2 linked regions of the Rhodopirellula baltica SH 1 genome follow. The protein of the gene in region 1 binds, or shares a complex with, the protein of each later gene. Links are inferred from orthologs where the notes say so. Each region holds a gene or a part of one and is shown on either strand. Other genes may lie near its edges.

Evidence for each region.
Region 2: the proteins of hisH (region 1) and hisF are in contact, whole or in part, in a crystal structure (PDB 6RU0), measured with the Thermotoga maritima proteins. The link is inferred for Rhodopirellula baltica SH 1 from one-to-one orthologs. Residues at the interface, in WP_004080484.1 of Thermotoga maritima: Asn15, Arg18, Arg22, Arg117, Leu118, Pro119, His120, Met121, Gly122, Trp123, Asn124, Asn134, Gly135, Tyr136, Tyr138, Val140, Tyr158, Glu180, Lys181, Ser182, Ser183, Lys184, Ile185; in WP_004080486.1 of Thermotoga maritima: Met1, Leu2, Ala3, Arg5, Ser40, Glu41, Asp45, Glu46, Ala70, Glu71, Ile73, Asp74, Ile75, Pro76, Phe77, Asp98, Lys99, Ser122, Gln123, Glu161, Thr195, Leu196, Asn247, Arg249, Glu251.

What each region holds. Positions count from the first base shown.
Region 1 is NC_005027.1:5,016,881-5,025,899, forward strand. What follows is about bases 2,675-5,535. They hold hisH (imidazole glycerol phosphate synthase subunit HisH), read right to left. Parts: upstream 4,484-5,535; coding sequence 3,866-4,483; downstream 2,675-3,865. Other genes in these bases: RB_RS19170 (sugar phosphate isomerase/epimerase family protein), read right to left, coding at 2,675-3,091; RB_RS19175 (hypothetical protein), read right to left, coding at 3,276-3,833; RB_RS19185 (RecQ family ATP-dependent DNA helicase), read right to left, coding at 4,732-5,535. Also shown: RNA repair transcriptional activator RtcR, read left to right, coding at 1-484; RB_RS19165 (bile acid:sodium symporter family protein), read right to left, coding at 1,038-2,066; more of RB_RS19170, read right to left, coding at 2,072-2,674; more of RB_RS19185, read right to left, coding at 5,536-6,720; RB_RS19190 (cadherin domain-containing protein), read right to left, coding at 6,739-9,019. UniProt on the Escherichia coli protein: IGPS catalyzes the conversion of PRFAR and glutamine to IGP, AICAR and glutamate. The HisH subunit catalyzes the hydrolysis of glutamine to glutamate and ammonia as part of the synthesis of IGP and AICAR.
Region 2 is NC_005027.1:5,449,822-5,458,973, reverse strand. The notes cover bases 3,139-6,132. They hold hisF (imidazole glycerol phosphate synthase subunit HisF), read right to left. Parts: upstream 5,033-6,132; coding sequence 4,244-5,032; downstream 3,139-4,243. Other genes in these bases: dnaN (DNA polymerase III subunit beta), read right to left, coding at 5,727-6,132; RB_RS20820 (DUF721 domain-containing protein), read right to left, coding at 5,335-5,730; purH (bifunctional phosphoribosylaminoimidazolecarboxamide formyltransferase/IMP cyclohydrolase), read right to left, coding at 3,139-4,129. Also shown: RB_RS20840 (sulfatase family protein), read right to left, coding at 1-1,428; indole-3-glycerol phosphate synthase TrpC, read right to left, coding at 1,760-2,539; more of purH, read right to left, coding at 2,558-3,138; more of dnaN, read right to left, coding at 6,133-7,049; divalent-cation tolerance protein CutA, read left to right, coding at 7,350-7,730; RB_RS20800 (kelch repeat-containing protein), read right to left, coding at 8,140-9,152.

The sequences.
Region 1 (9,019 bases):
CCTGGACTACGAACTGCAACAATTCACTCGCAACAATGGCCAGAAGATCACGATCAGCAAAGAGGCTCGCAAAGCGTTCCTTGATTTTGCCATGGATCCAGCGACTCCTTGGAACGCGAATTTTCGTGATCTCAATGCGGCTGTGACCCGAATGGGAACGCTGGCCGAAGGCGGGCGCATCACAATCGACTTGGTAACCGAAGAAATCGCCCGACTGCGATCAAGCTGGCAAACAACGGACGCTCGCGGTGACGACGACGTCTTGACCAGTTGCTTGGATGATTCGCAAATCGCACAGCTCGATCATTTCGACCGCGTGCAGCTCGCCGAGGTCATCCGAGTTTGCCGCCAAAGCCGATCGCTATCACAAGCCGGCCGCACCTTGTTCGCGGTCTCAAGAAAAGCCAAGGCAAAACCCAACGACGCCGACCGATTGCGAAAGTACCTGCAACGCTTCGGCTTGAGCTGGGATGAGCTGCTCTGAACGTGGGATAGGCTTCCAGCCTGCCATCCCCGTCAAGACAGTGCGTGAGCCCTCCGGTTCCTCACCGGGTAGCTCGCGCCGCACCGCTAAGCGAGTCGCTTGCTGTTCTTGGCTCCCTTCGAGGTGCAATGATTCTGGCAGACGCAGATCTTGGTTTAAATCAATGCGTCACCTCTCCCCCGGCGAAGCTGGGGGAGAGGTCGAACGGGCCGATCGAGGCCCTGTTCGGGTGAGGGGGCGATGCACAGCAAACTTGGCTTCACAAATCGCGAGACCCCCTCACCCGGATCTCGCTGAACGCTTGCTCCGACCTAGTATATCGCTGTTGCTCTCCCCCAACTTCGTCGGGGGAGAGGTGACTGAAAATACACGCACTGCAGAAGGCGGTGGAGATCTCAAGTTTCGAACGGCTCACACAAGACCTAACAGGCTGTTGAATTATTGAGCCGCACCGCGTTAGCGGCGGTTGATTAGACGCCAACCGGGGCTAACGCCCAACGGCTGATGATTGTCATTCGGTATGCGACTAAATCAACAGCCTGCTAACCGTACATCACTCGGCCGTATCCTTGTTCCCCTTCGCCAACCAAGCATCGGCGACCACCGTGTCCCAGACCAACTGAGTGATGTGGTAAACGATCATTGGCAACACGCTGACTCCCAGGTCCATGGACGCTTGCAGGCCAATCGCAAGCGTTTTCTGACTGGCCGAGAAACCCACCGCGATTTGTGTCTCGCGCCCCCGGCCTAAGATCCAACGCGTGAACAGGATCCCAATCAACAAGCACACCAAGTGAATCACAGATGCGGCCGCAATCAGTTGAGCAAACACGGCCACGCCGTCTTCCTCGGTGATGGAAACCAACTTGTCAGCGGTGGTCACGGCGCCGAACAGCACCATGATCAGGATGCCTCCCTGAGCTGCCCAGGACAAAGTCGGCTTGGCTCGATCGGCCCACTCGGCCCATCCCCAATGCCGCATGCACTGGGCCAATGTCAACGGTGCCACCACCACCAATCCTAGCTTGATCGCCTGGCTCGCCAGTGTCTGACCACCCGATCCGTCGCCACCAACGGCTGCCCCGATCTCCTGCAGCCCGCGAGTGAGCTCCGCCACCGCTTCGGTGTCCGAAACCAACCACCATCCCAGCGGGATCACACCGACGCAGGCGAGATTGGTCACGACCGTAGTCAACATCGGGATCGAATCGTCACCGCCAGCTCGACGCGTCCACACCATCGCCGACGCGAGCGTGCATGGCACCAACGACGCCACATAGAACGACAACTTCCATTCTGGTGCGATCCATCCTGCAATCCACCATGCGGCCAAAGGGACCGCCACTGTGTTCAGGCTGACCGCTGCCAACACCGCGGTCGGTCTCCGCACCGCATCGGTCACCGAACGCAAAGGCAGCGTCATGCCCGAGGCCCACATCACGGCGAACACCACCGCACTGCGAAGCCAGTCCTGCTCCGCCACCGGTCGAAGGTAATCAGCGGCGGTGAATCCAATCGCGAACAAGACCGCCAACGTCAGAAGAAACCCGTGCCGTCGTCCCCAGGCCAAAAGTGGTTTCATTCAGTTCAAGCCTGCGCGGCCGAGGCTTGCTGGGCCGCTTCGACCGCTTTCGCGATCACGTCACGCGATTTCTGGCAACCTTCCGCGGCGACCTTTTCCGCGGGCAGCTTCCAATAAGTCGGATTGAACAACTCCAACGAAAACGTGCCAACAAATCCGTTGCGAAGCAACATGGAAATGGTGCCGACCAAGTCACACACTCCATCGCCCGGGTACACGCGATCTTTGTCGGCGATCACATCGATGCCGGGCTGAGCGGGATAGTCATTGATGTGGAACAGCGGCATGCGTGAGGCTTCGATCATGCCCAGCGACGACATGTCATTGCCGCCTTTGTAAATGTGATAGAAATCCGGCAGCACCGCGGCGGACGGGTGAGCCGCCGCCGTCGAGACGTAAGCCAACTCTGCCAACCGATGCAGCACCGGCGAGAAACCCCAAAGCTCCAGCAACGGTGTCACTCCCATCGTGTCGCCAAGCTCCAAAATCGCCCGGTAACGTTCACCGATTGTCTCCAGCGACGGCGCACCACCATCACCAAGTTCTTCCTTTCGATGAACGCCGATCGGAGGCGCGGCCATTTGCTTGCCGCCGAGCGAAGCGACCAACTCCATGTCCCGCTTGGCCTCCTCCAAACCAGCTTGGCGTGCCGCCGGATCGTCAACGATCCAACGAGCAAAACCGATCGCGCCGACAACATTCAATCCTGAATCGTCGAGTTGTTTCTTCAAATCAGAAACGCTGCCGCCACCATCGACATAGCTTCGCAGATCGCGAATCCATGGTTCGATCCCATCAAACCCAGCTTTGGAAACGACCTCGATTTGCTGGGGCACGGTCAAGTTGTGTCCGCGAAGCGTGCTGGTGTTCATTGCCAGCGGTGGCGTCGGAATCGCGTCGACCGACGATTTCGCCGCCGTCAGCGTCGTGGGTGACTCGGACGCGAAAAGTTGCGAGGCGGGCAGTGCGGCGGCGACAGTTGAGGCCGCCAACAACGCTTGGCGACGAGGAAAGGTGTTCGACATCGAGGCAGCATCCTGAGGAATGAAAACCCACAGTGTATTTCAAATGAAGACCAAACGGTCGGTTGCTTTGCGTTCGCTCCCAGCGGAGCAGCGTGAGTCGCCCGGTCTTCCCCTCTTAGCGGAGCGGCGCGAGCCGCCCGGTTCCGCGTCACCGGAGAGCTCCCGCCCTTCCACTACAAAACCCCTAAGTCGCCCCGAGCAGATCGTAGCTCCACTGCCGCGTTGGACCACCAGCGGATTGATCCGGCACGAACCGTATTCCACCATCAGAGTCCGAATCACGAACCGATTGGGTTTGCCCCAACAACGATGTCGCGAGCATGTTTTCCGCCGCGTACTGGGTTCCTAAATTGGCAACGGGATGCTCCTTGGCATCCGAGGCGGACATTCTCACTGCCCAATCGAATCGAACGCGGGGAGATTCTGAATCGCTCTCCTCCGCATCCGCCTTTTCCAACACTTGCACGCTGACACTGAAGTGACTGCTGCCGGCACAGCCGACTCCCAGGATCGTCGGCACACCTTCGATGGTTTCGGTCGACAACTGCTGAAGTGCTGGCGAGGCGGGCCAATCCTGATCGGATGAACCTTCCACGCTGCGAGCTTCGGCAACCTCGCCCGTTTCGGACTGCCAGCGAACGATGTGGGCGTAGCGATCTTGTTGCCACTCAAACCGGATTTGCAAACTCCCATTTTCGGTTTGCAACTGGTGGGCGGGAGGCGTCGAGATGGAAGAAGACATGCGAGTGTGCTCGTGGTTGGATGGCGAATGAATCAGGCGACTTCGACCGGCGCGGTCGCGAAACGCTGCATCAATCGCAGTCCGTCTCCCTGGCTCTTCTCGGGGTGGAACTGGGTCGCCATCAAATTGCCACGACGCACGGCGGCACAAAACTCGCCACCGTAATCACATGTCAATGCGACCACCGATGGATCGGCCGGGCGAACGAAATAGGAGTGGACAAAGTAGAAATGCGTTCCGGATTGAATCCCGAGGTCGGCACCGGCGTCCTTCACATCGACCGCGTTCCAACCCATGTGTGGGACCTTGAACTCGGCGGGCAATTCGAATGCGACCACATCGCCGCCCAACACGCCGAGCCCTTCGTGGGTGCCGCCCTCGAAGCCTTGCTCGAACAGCATCTGCAGCCCCAGGCAGATTCCCAAAAAGGGTTTGCCCGAAGCGATGAAATCTTTGATCGGCTTCTCCAGATCGCGGCGACGAATCTCGCCAATCGCATCCCCAAACGCTCCCACACCCGGCAGGATCAATCGCTCGGCCGCTGCGATCTGGCTAGCATCACTGGTGATCTCCGCCTCCACGCCCGAACGTTCCACCGCCTTTTGGACACTGCGGAGGTTTCCCATTTGATAGTCAACGATGGTGATCATGGGTGCCAGTCTTAAAAAAAAGCGGTTTCGCGGGAATGTGGTGACGAGAGAACAAAGTCAAGAGAATCGTGTGCCATCGGTCGTTTTACAACATCAGCTTGCGAGTCCTAACCCGACGTGCGACGACAGGTTGATTTACTCAGTCTTTAGCCGACGGGCGTTAGCCCCGGTTTTTTGGTGATGGAACCAAGGGTACCTCCGCAACGGCTCAGTAAATCAACAGCCGGCGAGCGGATGACCGCCAAGAATCAGTTCGCCCTCATCGCCGCCAAAACGGTGGTGAAGGGAACAGATTCACAGACACCAAAGCCAAAATGCCGGTTCACACGAAAACGCATGAAAGCGGGCGTGTACAAGCCACACAGGAATTTGGCCTGATCGATCGGATCTGAAAAGAGGTCGGGATATTCCGCGATCGCATCGGTCATCGCTCTTTGGGCCGAATCTCCAATCGAATCAGGTGGATTCAACTGGGTATCCCACGGCCCCTCGCCGCGACAAGTCGAGCATTTCCCGCAGGGACGCGAACGGCGTGAACCGAAATGAGCCGCCATCGCGACTGGCAAACACTCCTTGCAGGCAATGAATTCCATCATCGAATCGATGCGTTGCTGGGTTGCCTCCATCGACGCGTCAAAACGTTTCAACAAGTGCTTCACCGTCGCTGCGGGCCGAGCGATTCGTTCCACCCAGCGGTACCCATGCATCAGTTCGGACGATTCTAACTCGATGACTCCAGACAACGACAACTCTTCGAGCGCCGCCACTAAGCGGTTTCGAGGCACACGATACTGACGCGTCGCCACCACCAAATTGACCCGGTACGCACGCTTGGCTTTGACCAACGAGGCAACAATCGCGGAAACCGCCTCCGGATCGATCGCGTCACTTCGCGAAACGATTTCCGAAATGTCGCACCTTGGTTTGACGCGATAAACGTCATACCGAGCCGGCAGCAACTCCAGGTGCCCACGCTGCCGCAACTGAATCATGAACGTGCCGACCACTCCAGAAGACAAGTTCACTTCCCAAGCCAGCTTGCCGAGCGACAGATAAAACGAATCCGGTTGGCCGATCAACCGATCCAACAAACGTTCCACGGACTCTTTCGTCGGCCAGTCACTGCACGGCAAATTGCGAATCGCGATTTGGTCTTCGGGAACCAACCATGTTTGACATTGGGTCGCTTTGCCATCCCGGCCGCCTCGTCCAATCTCTTGGCTGTACCCTTCCAACGACGACGAAGGGTTGTAGTGAATCACTCGGCGAACATTGGGTTTGTCCACGCCCATGCCAAAGGCCACCGTGCCGACCAAGATGCCGTTGTTGGATTCCAAAAACCACTGCTGAATGGAATCACGCTGTTCGCTGGTCAACCCTGCGTGGTAGGCCATCGCAGAAAGGCCCTCTTCGTTGAGCGACTCGGCCAGTTGTTCGGCGGTCCGGCGACGAGTGACATAGACAATCGTGACACCCTTGCTGCGTGACTTCGCTGCCTTCCGAAGCTGTTCCAGCAACCGCTCGTCCCGCTCACGGGAAGTCACCTGTGTGCATTGCAGATGCAAATTCGATCGATGCGTGGGGACCTTCACAACATCAGTTCGTTCCAACCCAAACGCCGATCGAATTTCGCGAACGACGCGTTGAGGTGCCGTCGCTGTCAGCGCCAACACTTGCGGGATGCTATGCTCCTCCACCACGTCCGGCAACCGAAGATAATCGGGCCGAAAGTGGTGCCCCCATTCGCTCATGCAGTGGGCTTCGTCGACCGCCAACATTGAAATCGGTGTCTCACCCAAGACCGCACGAAAACGCTCATTGAAAAAGCGTTCTGGGGAAACATACAGCAACTTGCAGTGGCCCGAACGAACCCGTTTCAAGTCCAAACGAAGTTCCTGCGGCGAGGCGGAATGGTCGAGCCTGGCGACCTCAATGCCCCGTCGTTTCAGCGAATCGCCTTGGTCCTTCATCAAAGCGACCAAGGGTGAAACAACCACTGTCAGGTGCGGCAAGCATTGGCTGACCAGTTGGTAGCACAAACTTTTGCCACTTCCCGTCGGCATCACCGCGACCACGTTGCGACCGTCAAACAGTCGCTCGATGACCTTCTTCTGCGGCGGCAGCAAACGATCAAAACCAAACGCATCACTCAACACCCGCTCAGCAATTGCCCAGCGGGTTGAAAGCATGCTTGGATCGATGGAAGCATTCTCGGCGTCCGTGCCCGTTTCTTCCATCGTGACCCGTTACTTCCTTCAGAACAGCGAGGGGGAATCGAATTCAGCCGCCAAAACTTCGTCTACCGCGTCTTCGCGACGCAAGAAGTCGTCAGCCGAAATCTCGACCAAAACCGGTTCGGCCCCAGCGTTTTCTTCCTCCAGACGATTGATCTCGTTGATCACCATCAACGCGTCCAATGAGGTCACTTCACCGTTGCCCGAAACATCCAGGTACCCCGGGAACGACTGCATGTTTCCGGGCTCCAAACGACCGGGTCCGTTTGCTTCGAGGTAGTTGATGATCCGCAGTGCATCCAAAGGGGCGACCGATTGGTTTCGATCGACATCGTAACGGTTGCGAGCGTTTTGGAATGGTGTTTGTCCCAACCCGACCGTGTAAGTGAACTGCACATCCGTGGCCAGTGGCCGAGGCCCAAACTCCAACGCACGAGCCGTCAGGTTGTAGACACCAGTGTCGAATGGTCCCGGTGTTGCAACTAGCGTTTGTGTTTCGATGTCGTACTTCATCCAGCTCGGCAAGGTACCCGATTGACCAAAGATGCGGATCGAGAAGTTTCCGCCTTCTGGATCACTGACCATGTTATCGGGCAATTGGAATTCCAGGTATTGCCCACTGACCAACGACCGGTCTTGGAAAGTTGCATCGGCCATCGCCATGTCAAACACGGGTGGTTCGTTGACGTTGTTGACTTGCACTGTGATGGTGCGATCCGTCGTTGCGGTTCCATCGTCCGCTCGAATCACCAATGTTTGTGCCGGTGCGTCAGGTGCATCGACATCAAAGACAGCGTTCGGACGAACCCGAAGCAATCTCGAATTGGGATCCAAGTCGAAGTTGGCAAACCCGGTGCCACCGACCAATTGGGTTGTCACCAAATCGCCGTCAGGATCAGCCACACCGATCCGCCCGACAATCACCCAATTGTCGCTCGAGGTGGGTGCACCGTTTGGATACGGCACCTCCGAAACAACAACACGTTCGGTGGTAATCGTGGGATTCTCATTTCGGTTCAGCACTTCTACCAACAACGTCGCCGTGAATGGTGCGACCGAGCTATCAACAGTATCTGTGATTCGGAAGCTCAATTGGTGGACCGATTGATCCTCAAAATCCAGTTCCACTCCAGACGCGATTCGGAGTGTTCCGGTTCCCGCATCAGTGCCGGTTCCGGCAACAAACTCGAACAATGAATTCGATGGACCGTCCAGCAGTTCAATGCTGTGATCCTGCGGTCGTTGTTCCGGATCCACCAGCGTCAAAAGTTGGTCCGCGGAGGGTACGCTGCCCTCGTTGAACTGGACCACCGACGGTTGCAGTTTCGGTTGTTCGTTCACACCCAAAACGGAAATCTGGACGTTCACCGTTTCGGCCAATGGCGGGCCACCATTGTCGCTGACGCGAACTCGCAATGTCATATTCGGGAATGTTTCGAAATCCAATTCCGCACCGGGCAACAACCGCACGGCACCTTCCTGGGTGACACGAACGAAGTTGGCCGCGACTCCGCCGACCACTTCGAATTGATGCATCTGTCCTTCATCGGGATCGTCGACTTCCAAGCGGAACAACTCTCCCGTTGCGTCTTCCGACACAGCGAACTGTGTTTGTGCGATCGTCGGCCGGTCATTCTCGTTGAGCACTAAGATTCGCTGTTCAACAATGCTTTCTGCAGGAATCGCAGCGTCATCACTAACTCGAACCAACAGGGTTCGCTGCGTGTTGTTCTCGAAATCCAAACTATCCGCATTCAGCAACGTTACCACGCCGGTGATCGGATCAACGCTGAAGTCATTCTGGGCTTCGCCGCCGACCAGTTCGAACGACAACTGTTGACGGAATGCGACGTCGGGATCAAACGCTTTGACGCGTCCAATCGCGGAACCCGCCGGCACATCTTCCGTGACCACCAGCGGTGTGTCCTGCACCACTGGAGCCTCGTTGATATCTCGCAGCGAAATCGTGATGCGGTTGGTGGTCTTTGCCCCCGCGGCATCCGTGATTCGCATCGTGATGATTCGGTTGGGCTCAGTTTCGAAATCCAAGTCCGAGTCGGCTGTCACGGTCAGATTTCCGGTGGACGAATTGACGACCAATCCTGCCGAGTTGCCACCAATGATCTCGTACAACAATGGCACACCACCGTCGGCTGGCTGATCAGCATCATCAGCTTGCTGAACGAGGATTTCGGTTCCGACCGGCAGATTCTCATCCACCAAAATGACTTGATCGGTCGTCTTCGGCAGCGTGTTCACCCGAAACACATCTTCGAAAACAAAGTTATCAAAGCGTGACACG
Region 2 (9,152 bases), 430 kb from region 1 along the record:
AGGGCGAGCATTCGCCGTGATCTCTTCGTTCAATTCTTCCATGCGAGCATGCATTTTCTGCACGCGTTCGGGTTGTTGTTCAACAAGGTTATTCTTCTCACCGATGTCCTGTGACAAATCAAACAGAAAGACCTTTGGTTCGGGCTTCGGTCCCTTCGCATTCGGACCTCGACGCGCTACCTGTCGCAGATATTTCCAATCGCCCATCCGAATACCTTCAAGCACACCATGTGCGGAATAGAAGACGAATTCATCCCGGGCAGACTCGTCCGATGTGAAAGTCGACGTCAAGTCGATCCCGTCGATCTTTCGATCGTTCTCCAGTGCGACGCCCGTGAACGAAGCGATGGTGGGAAGCAGGTCCATGTTGGTCGCGAAAGCGTTGCTGGATGTGCCCGCAGGAATGCGTCCTGGTGCCCACATGATGCAAGGCACTCGCTGGCCTCCTTCAAACGTGGTGCCTTTTCCGGCTCGCAAGGGACCGGCACTTCCGCCATGGTTTTTGAATTGCAACCAAGGTCCGTTGTCGCTGGTGTAAACGATCAGCGTCTTTTCTGACAAACCAAGATCACGGACGGTTTGAACCAGACGCCCCACTTCCGTGTCGATGTGCTCGATCACGCACTTGTATGCATTTTGTGGATCGGGATCGTAAACGTCCTCCGGCACATACAAAGGAATGTGCGGCATGGAATGAGGCAGGTACAAGAAGAACGGTTTGTCTTGGTTTGCTTCGACAAACTCGATGGCCCGATCCGTGTACCGGCGGGTAACGGTCCTTTGATCAACGGGCAGTTCGATGATCTCTTCATCTTGCACCAACGGTGTGTTCCACAGAGTCACCGCAGAGGACTGGTCCGTCCAACGATCATCCGACGACATCTTGCCGAGTCGTTTGTTGTCGGGATGATTCATGTCATTGGAATACGGAATCCCATAGTAAGAGTCAAAGCCGTTGGATGTTGGCAGCGTTTCCTTGTGGTGACCAAGATGCCATTTGCCAACGCAAGCGGTGGCGTAACCGGCTGACTTCAAATGGTCCGCGATGGTGACCTCATCCGGATGCAATCCATAAGTGCTCTGCGGGAACAAGACATGCTGATGCAATCCAACCCGCTTGGGATAGCAGCCCGTTAGCAACGCCGCTCGCGAAGGCGAACACACCGAACACGCTGAGTAGAAGCTGGTGTAGCGACGTCCTTCGCTGGCCAAGCGATCAAGGTTTGGAGTCTTGATATTGGGTGAACCATAACATCCCAAATCGTTGTAACCTTGATCATCGGTGAAGATCACGATGACGTTGGGCTTCTCGGTCGTGTCGGTCGACTCAGCAGCCGAGCTGTGGCTACCAAGCAGTGCGAGAAACCCCGCGAGGCCGAGCACAATGGATTGGCAGCGAGGAATCGGGAAAGCGCTTCTGGATGACATGAACTCGCCTTGCAAAGGAGGGAGGACGGTTCCTGCCAGGCGAAGGAACCGGTGGGCTGCGGTCCATCATAGCCACTGCTGCCAGACGAAGCAGCAAAGGATCGTGCCTTCAGACCGCACATCCACGACGGCCCCCTCCGGGGCGTCGATTCAACGAGTGAGGTAGCGGAACTCGCCAAGAGTTTCGGCCTGCACCGTTATTCGCCGAAAGTCTTGGCGACTTCCGCTACGGCCAGATGCGTCAGTAATAAAATCGACATCCTCCGGGGCGAATGCGCGTGAATAGCGCCGAGAGAGCCCCGAGACCCACCCGCCTTGATCCACGACCTCCTCAGCTGGCGAGCAACGCCTTCGTAGCGATCGTGATGTCGGGCTGACGCATCAGCGATTCGCCGACCAAGATGGCTTTGATGCCGCCGGCTTTCAACATTGCGACGTCGGCCGCGGTTCGGATGCCGCTTTCACCGACCACCAATCGGTCCGAAGGAATGTCCGCCGCCAAGCGAACACAGTGTTGCAGATCAGTTTCGAAAGTTCGCAGGTCTCGGTTGTTGATTCCAACCAATCGGGTCTTGGTTGCCAGAACCGGAGCCAGGTTCTCAGGCTCGTAGAGTTCGATCAGCGTTTGCAGGCCCAACTCGGAGGCTTGCTCATCCATCTCGATCAATTGCTGAGGCGAGAGACATTCGGCGATCAACAACACCGCATCGGCACCGGCGACGCGGGCCTGCAGCAGTTGATAGGGATCGACGATGAAGTCCTTGCGAAGGATTGGCAAATCAACTGCCGAGCGGACTTGGCGGAGATAGTCCAATGAGCCTTGGAAGAAGGGTTCGTCGGTGAGCACGCTGATGCAAGCGGCTCCCCCGTCTTCGTACGACTTGGCGATCGTTGGTGGGTCGAAGTCTTCGCGAATCAGGCCGGCGGAAGGACTGGCTCGTTTGACTTCGGCGATCAAGCGAACTTGATCGGTGGCCGCGAGCGAACCGTGAAAGTCTCGGCACACGGGAAGATCCTTCGCCGCCGCGACGAGTTCCGCGGCGGGCACGGAAGCTTGATCACGCGCGATGACTTGGCGGGTTTTTACCAGGATGTCGTCGAGAATCGTCATCGCAATGCTATCGGTCGATCAGTGTTTGAAGTGACGACGACCGGTGAAGACCATCGCGATTTCGTGTTCGTCACAGGCGGCAATCACTTCGTCATCGCGACGCGAACCGCCGGGTTGAATGATAGCCAGCACGCCCGCTTTCGCGGCTGCTTCGATCGAATCGGGAAAGGGGAAGAACGCATCGGACGCGAGAATCGATCCTTCGGAACGCTCTGCGGCTTTCTTGATCGAGATCTCGACGCTGTCGACGCGGCTCATTTGGCCGGCACCCACGCCGATCAACGATGTGTCTTTGGCCAGCACGATCGCGTTGCTCTTCACATGACGAACCATTTCCCAACCAAAGGAAATGTCGTCCCACAGGTCATCATCGACGGGTGTTTCCGTGACGGTGTTCCACTGCAAAGGTGAGCTGACCATGCGGTCGGCGTCTTGCACCAACATGCCGCCGCTGATGAATCGCCGCGACACTTTGCGAGCGGGTTCGTCCAAGCGACCAACTTGCATCAAGCGAACGTTGTCTTTCCAACGCGGTTTGGTTGTCAGCAGCCCGACCGCACCGGCTTCGAAATCGGGTGCGACGATGGCTTCGATGAACAATCCGGGCTGACACAAAAATTCGGCCGTCGCTTCATCGAGCGTTCGGTTCATGCCAATGACGGAACCAAAGGCTGACAGCGGGTCACCAGCCATGGCTTTGTCGACCGCTTCGGAAAGAGTGTCACCGGTTGCAGCACCACAGGGGTTGTTGTGCTTGATGACAGAGACCGCTGGTTCGGCAAAACCGCGAGCGATGTCGAGAGCGGCATCGAGGTCCAGCAGGTTGTTGTAAGACAACTCTTTGCCACTGATCTGACGAGCCGACACCAAGTTCGCGGATCGATCCGACGAATCGGAATACAACGCGGCTCGTTGGTGCGGGTTTTCGCCGTATCGCAACTGGGTTTTGCGTCGTAGTGACACGTGCATCGAAGCGGGGAACTCGCCGCCCACCGCATCGCCTTGCATGTAATCGGCGATGGCTCGGTCGTAGCCGGCGGTGTGATCGAATGCTTCGGCGGCGAGCTGAGTGCGTAGCTCGTCGGTGGTTCCGCCCAACGTTTCCAGTTGATCGAGAACGTCGCCGTATTGCTCGGGACTGGTAGCGATCGCGACATCGCCATGGTTTTTCGCAGCCGCTCGCACAAGGCTGGGGCCACCGATATCGATCTGCTCGATGCATTCGGCTCGAGTCGCACCCGAACGACTGACCGTTGCGGCGAATGGATACAGATTCACGACGACCAAATCAAATGGCTCGATGTCATGATCAGCGATCGTGTCCATGTGATCATCGAGGTCGCGACGAGCCAAGATGCCAGCGAAAATTCGCGGGTGCAGCGTTTTGACGCGACCATCCAGCATTTCCGGAAAACCGGTGTACTCGGCCACATCTTCGACCTTGATACCGGATTGTTCCAAGTGGGCACGAGTCCCACCGGTGCTGTAGATCGTGACTCCAGCGGCGGACAATCCGGCGGCAAAATCTGCCAGCCCCATCTTGTCGCTGACACTGATCAATGCGTTACGGACGGGGACCACATCAGACACGGTAAACGACTCGGTTCAAGAAAACGGTTGAAAGCCCCACAGCAGCTTCCGGCAACTCAAACCGCCATGTTCCTTCCCACCGCCAAGACGGTCAAGGCACCGTTGACGATCCGTTCATGTGGCGAAAGGCTCTGCGGGCATCCGAACCCGAATTCCAGCCTCGGCCATGTGCTGTTTGGTCGGTCCGATTGGGTGGGTGCCAAAGTGGAAAATGCTGGCCGCCAGAACCGCGTCCGCCTTCCCATCGCGAATGGCCTCGACCAAGTGGTCCGGATTTCCAGCTCCTCCACTGGCGACCACTGGGATCCGCACCGCTTCACTGACCGCTCGGGTGATCGGAATGTCATATCCGTCGCAAGTACCGTCGGCGTCCATACTGGTCAGCACAATCTCGCCGGCCCCCAGTTCCTCGACTCGTTTGGCCCACTGGACCGCTTGCAGCCCGGTCGGTTTGCGACCGCCGTTGATGTGCACCTCCCAGAATTCTTCGCCGTCTTTTTGGACTCGTTTGGGATCGATGTTCACCACGATGCACTGACGCCCGAATCGATCGGCGGCTTGGCGGATGAAGTCGGGGTTGGTCACGGCTGACGAGTTGATGGACACCTTGTCGCAACCGGCCGACAACAACGCTCGAACATCCTCGACCGTTCGCACGCCACCGCCCACGGTCAGCGGCATGAAAACCTGTTCTGCGGTACGGCGAACGACATCCAACAAGATCGCTCGTTCTTCGTGGCTGGCGGTGATGTCCAAGAACACCAATTCATCGGCCCCTTCGGCTTCGTATCGCCGAGCCACTTCGACTGGGTCACCGGCATCTCGCAAGTTCACAAAGTTGGTGCCTTTGACGACGCGTCCGCCATGGACATCGAGGCAGGGAATGACGCGAGCGGAAAGCATGGGGAATCCAGTGGAAATGGCGGACGAGCAGGGCGGTGCTAAGCGGGTACGCTGGAATGATTCGGGTTGAATTCCGTTAGCCGTTCGGGCATTCGCCCCGGTTCAGTGCGGGAACCGTGGCTAACGCCAAGCGGCTCACGTACCCGATGACACCTGCGTACCTGCTTATCAACGTACCCAATCGGATTTCAAAAACGCAAGGATGCCAGCCGGTCAGGACAGGTCACTTACTCGTCGGCGGCATCGACCGCGGCCTTGCTTCCGCTGCGGATCGTGATTGCTGGAACAACCCAAACCTCGGACTACTCCGCTTGGACCTTGAAACGCAGATCCTGGATTTTGGCTTGCGGGTGTTCCTTGGCCAACTTTTTCAAGATGCGGCGTTTCTGAAACGTCAGCTCCTGCATGACGACGCTGTCGACCGCGTAGATCATCAGCACGCCGCGTTGCAGTTTGCCGACTCGAAACGAAGAAGCGATCGAAGCATCGACGGCGGATTTGATTGTCCCTGTCAAAGCTGACTCGGCCCCGACGGAAGCGTATCCGCGTCGGCTCATCAATTGAGAAATCAGACTGCCGATTTTTCGCGGTCCGCCGGATTTCTCTTCGACCAGTTTGGGCGGCAGGCGTTTTGAAGAATTCGCCCCGCGACTGGATTCACCGCCGGATGGTTTAGGCGGTTGTCCCATGGCGATCACCGATCACGAGCCATCGGCATGATGACGTAAGCGTACCCGTCGTCGGTCTGCAGCAGAGCGGGTGACTTCGCCGATTCGATTTCCATCACGACGGTCGACTCGTTGTCCATCACTTTGCAGAAATCGGCCAGGTAACGATGGTCCATTGTCAACGTGATCGACTCACCGTCGTAGGCGATCGGCAATTCGATTTGTGATTCACCCAGGTCGGCGGTTTTGGCTTCCAGCTTCAACGTGCCGTCGGCGAAAGTGAAGTCGACTCCGCGGCTGTCCAGGTCGGTCACGATGGCGGCTTGGCGAAGGGCCGCGAACAAGGGCCCGACGACCACATCGATCTGAATCGCGTTTTCTCGTTGGGGCAAAACCTGACGCCAGTTCGGATAGCGACCTTCGACCAAACGGCTGCTGATGACCGCCCGTGGGGTCCGGATCAGAAGGTCGTTTCCACGAGAGGCGACCTCGACGAAATCGTCCTTCTCGCTCAGGGCTCGTTCGATCAATCCGATCGCTCGCGTCGGCACGATGGTGGTCATTCCACTGGTCGCGTGGCCGCCAACCGATTCGCCGGTGCCTTCCATTCGGGCCAGTCGCCGGCCGTCGGTTCCAACCGCGATGACGGAGTTTTCTTCCATTTCCAAAAGCACACCACCGAGGGCGTAGCGGCTGCTTTCGGAGTCGGTCGCAAAGACGGTCCGGCGGAGCATTTCGCGAAAGGTGCGAGTGCTGATCTGGTGGTACTTTGACTCGTCGAATTCGTGGACGCTGGGGAACTCATCGGGGTTGTTTCCGGGCAAGCGAAACTTGCTCCGGCTGCCCGAGATTTTGATGCCGGCTTCATCGGTTTCGATCGTGATCGTCTCGTCGTTGCTCTCTCTCAGAATCGGCCCGGTTCGGGCCACTGGCAGCAGAGCCGTGCCTTCGGTTTCAACCTCGATTCCCTCGCTAACGTCCAACCGAATTCCGACCTCTTGGTCGGTCGCCATCAGCGTGATCTTGTCGCCCGCGGCGGTCACTTTGACGTTCTGCAAAATCTCCTTCGGCGATCGGCTCGGAGCAATCGATGCTGCGAGGACGAAAGCGTTGGCGAGGATGTCTCGTTGGCAGGTGATCTTCATCGGAGCGATTGAAAAAAGAGACAGGGCAGGAACGCCGACAACCGCCGGCCGAGCCCCACATGCTTCGCGGCAAACACGTTGCTCAGGGCGGTCCAAGTTGTAACGCGATCGCTTCGGATTGGCATCCCCTGAAAGCTCCACCGAAGGCCCCGATTCGAACACGACCCAAAACCGCATGTGAGCTTGGGCGGTTCTTCCCAGCATGTTTGCTATCAAAACTTACTAATTTAATTACCGTCGTCGTCGTAATGTGTGGACGCCGAGTGTCTGAAAGCGTTGTTTGAAACTCAAATGACCCCGCGAAACACGATCAAAACAGCGACTAAAGCATTGTGGATAACCTGTCGTTTGGATGTCTCAAATCTGTCTGAAGTTGGACCGACTTCGAACACACCCAGACAGTGACTTGCCAATGGCTGCCAAAAGTCAGACATTTTCAGACAGACTTCAGACAGTGAAATGACAGGTTATCCACAGGCGTTTTTGGGGTGAAAACGAGGGTCGATGAGCACAAAAAAAGAATTTGAGAACGACCCAAAAAAGTCCATTTCGAGGACGTTCGATGGGCCTCGTCTGACCGTTTTGTGGACGACCGTGCAATCTTCCGAGCAGGCGGAAGCGATCGCGAAGGGGTTGCTGCGGGAGCGTTTGGCAGCATGCGTGCAGATCGATTCACCGATCATCAGCCACTACGTTTGGGACGGCCAGTCCTGTTCAGAAAAAGAGTTCCGAGTGGTCATCAAAACCATCTCCCAACGAACCGATCAGGTGATCGATTGGTTGGCCCAGAACCATCCCTACGACGAACCTCAGATCGTCGCCTTGCCGGTCGAGAAGGCGTCGCCGGGATACGCTCGATGGGTCGACGAATCAACGTCGGAGTGATCGCAGATGGGCTCCGCTCAATGGCCCCTTGCCTCTGACCAATGGATGGAGGCTCGCTGAAGAAGTCGTTCGTTCGGCTGGAACTGAACGGCGACGTTGATGCACCAAAAACGCCCTCTCGGGCTCTCGAGGTCATGCAGTTTTCAGCATTGGCTTACCTCTCCCGAAACGAAGTTTGGGAAAGGTTGAGCGACGCCGTTCAGGCGTACGCGAGGGTGAGGGCCGAGCAAGGGAAGCGGCGCGGATTGCCCTCCCCGGAATTCTCGCTGAACGCTCGAATCCCGACCCTCCCCAACTGCGTTCAGGAGGGTGATTTCAACCTCGCGAGTACGGCACTTGAAAACTGCACGACCTCTCTTGGTGGAGGCCAGCAAGGGCAGCGTGGCTGAGCCGAAGTTGGCCGCTCAGGTCACTTCGAATCGCCGATTTGGATGGCGTCGATGGAGGTGAATTTGCCCTCCTGCATGTTAGCTCCACCGAGCATCACCAACCGGTCGTCAGTGGTGGGAAGCATGCGGTGAAAGAACCGGGCCGGTTCGACCTTCGCGACCGTTTCCCAGACCTGTCCATCGGCTGCCAATCGGTGAACAAATCCGTCCAACGTGGTGACGTACAGACGACTTCCAGCGGCGAAAGCGGAGGACCCAAAACCAGCCATTCCGGATCCGGGCAGCGATGGTGCCACCGACCAAGTTTTGGCTGACGGGTCGTAAACATCAACCCGGGTGGTCGGGCCGCCTTCGGATCGCATGCCACCGACGACGAACAGTTTGCCGTCATGAGCAGCGACGCTGATCGCTCGTCGTTGGAAGGGGGGCGTTGCGACGGGTTGCCATCCCGAATCGGGGTTGGTCAGGTTCAGCGACCAAGCCGTTTGATGCCAGGTGCTGTCTTCGCTTTCGCCATTCAGACTCCAACCGCCGAACACGTAAACGGTGTCACCGAGGACCGCCGCGTCCAACGAGGATCGACCTTCGGGCAGGGCGGGAAGTTCGGTCCAGGATTTCGTCTTGGGATCAAAGCTGGCGACGGCGGGTTGCGATCGCAGGTCGTGTTCTTCGCCAATGTCGTTGACGGCTGTGAAGCCACCGATCCGAATCAGTCGGTCGCCATGAGCGACCAAAGCCAACCCTTGCAATCGAGGACCGGTCGCAACCGTTTCCCATTTCGCATTCGGTTCGGTGGTGTCCAACGCCCAAAGGCGGTTGGATTGTTCTTCGGTCGAATAAGAGTGAGCGCTGCCGGTGTGTCCGCCGTAGGCATAGATCGTTCCGTTCAGGAACGCGGCTCCGAAACTGGTCAGCTCCTCAGGCAGATCGGCCAGTCCAGATGGTTGGATCGTCACGTCGCTATCAGCGATCACCTTGGGAGACTCGGTTGGCTTTTTCGCCGTGGACGATTCCGATGAGACACGGAACGAGG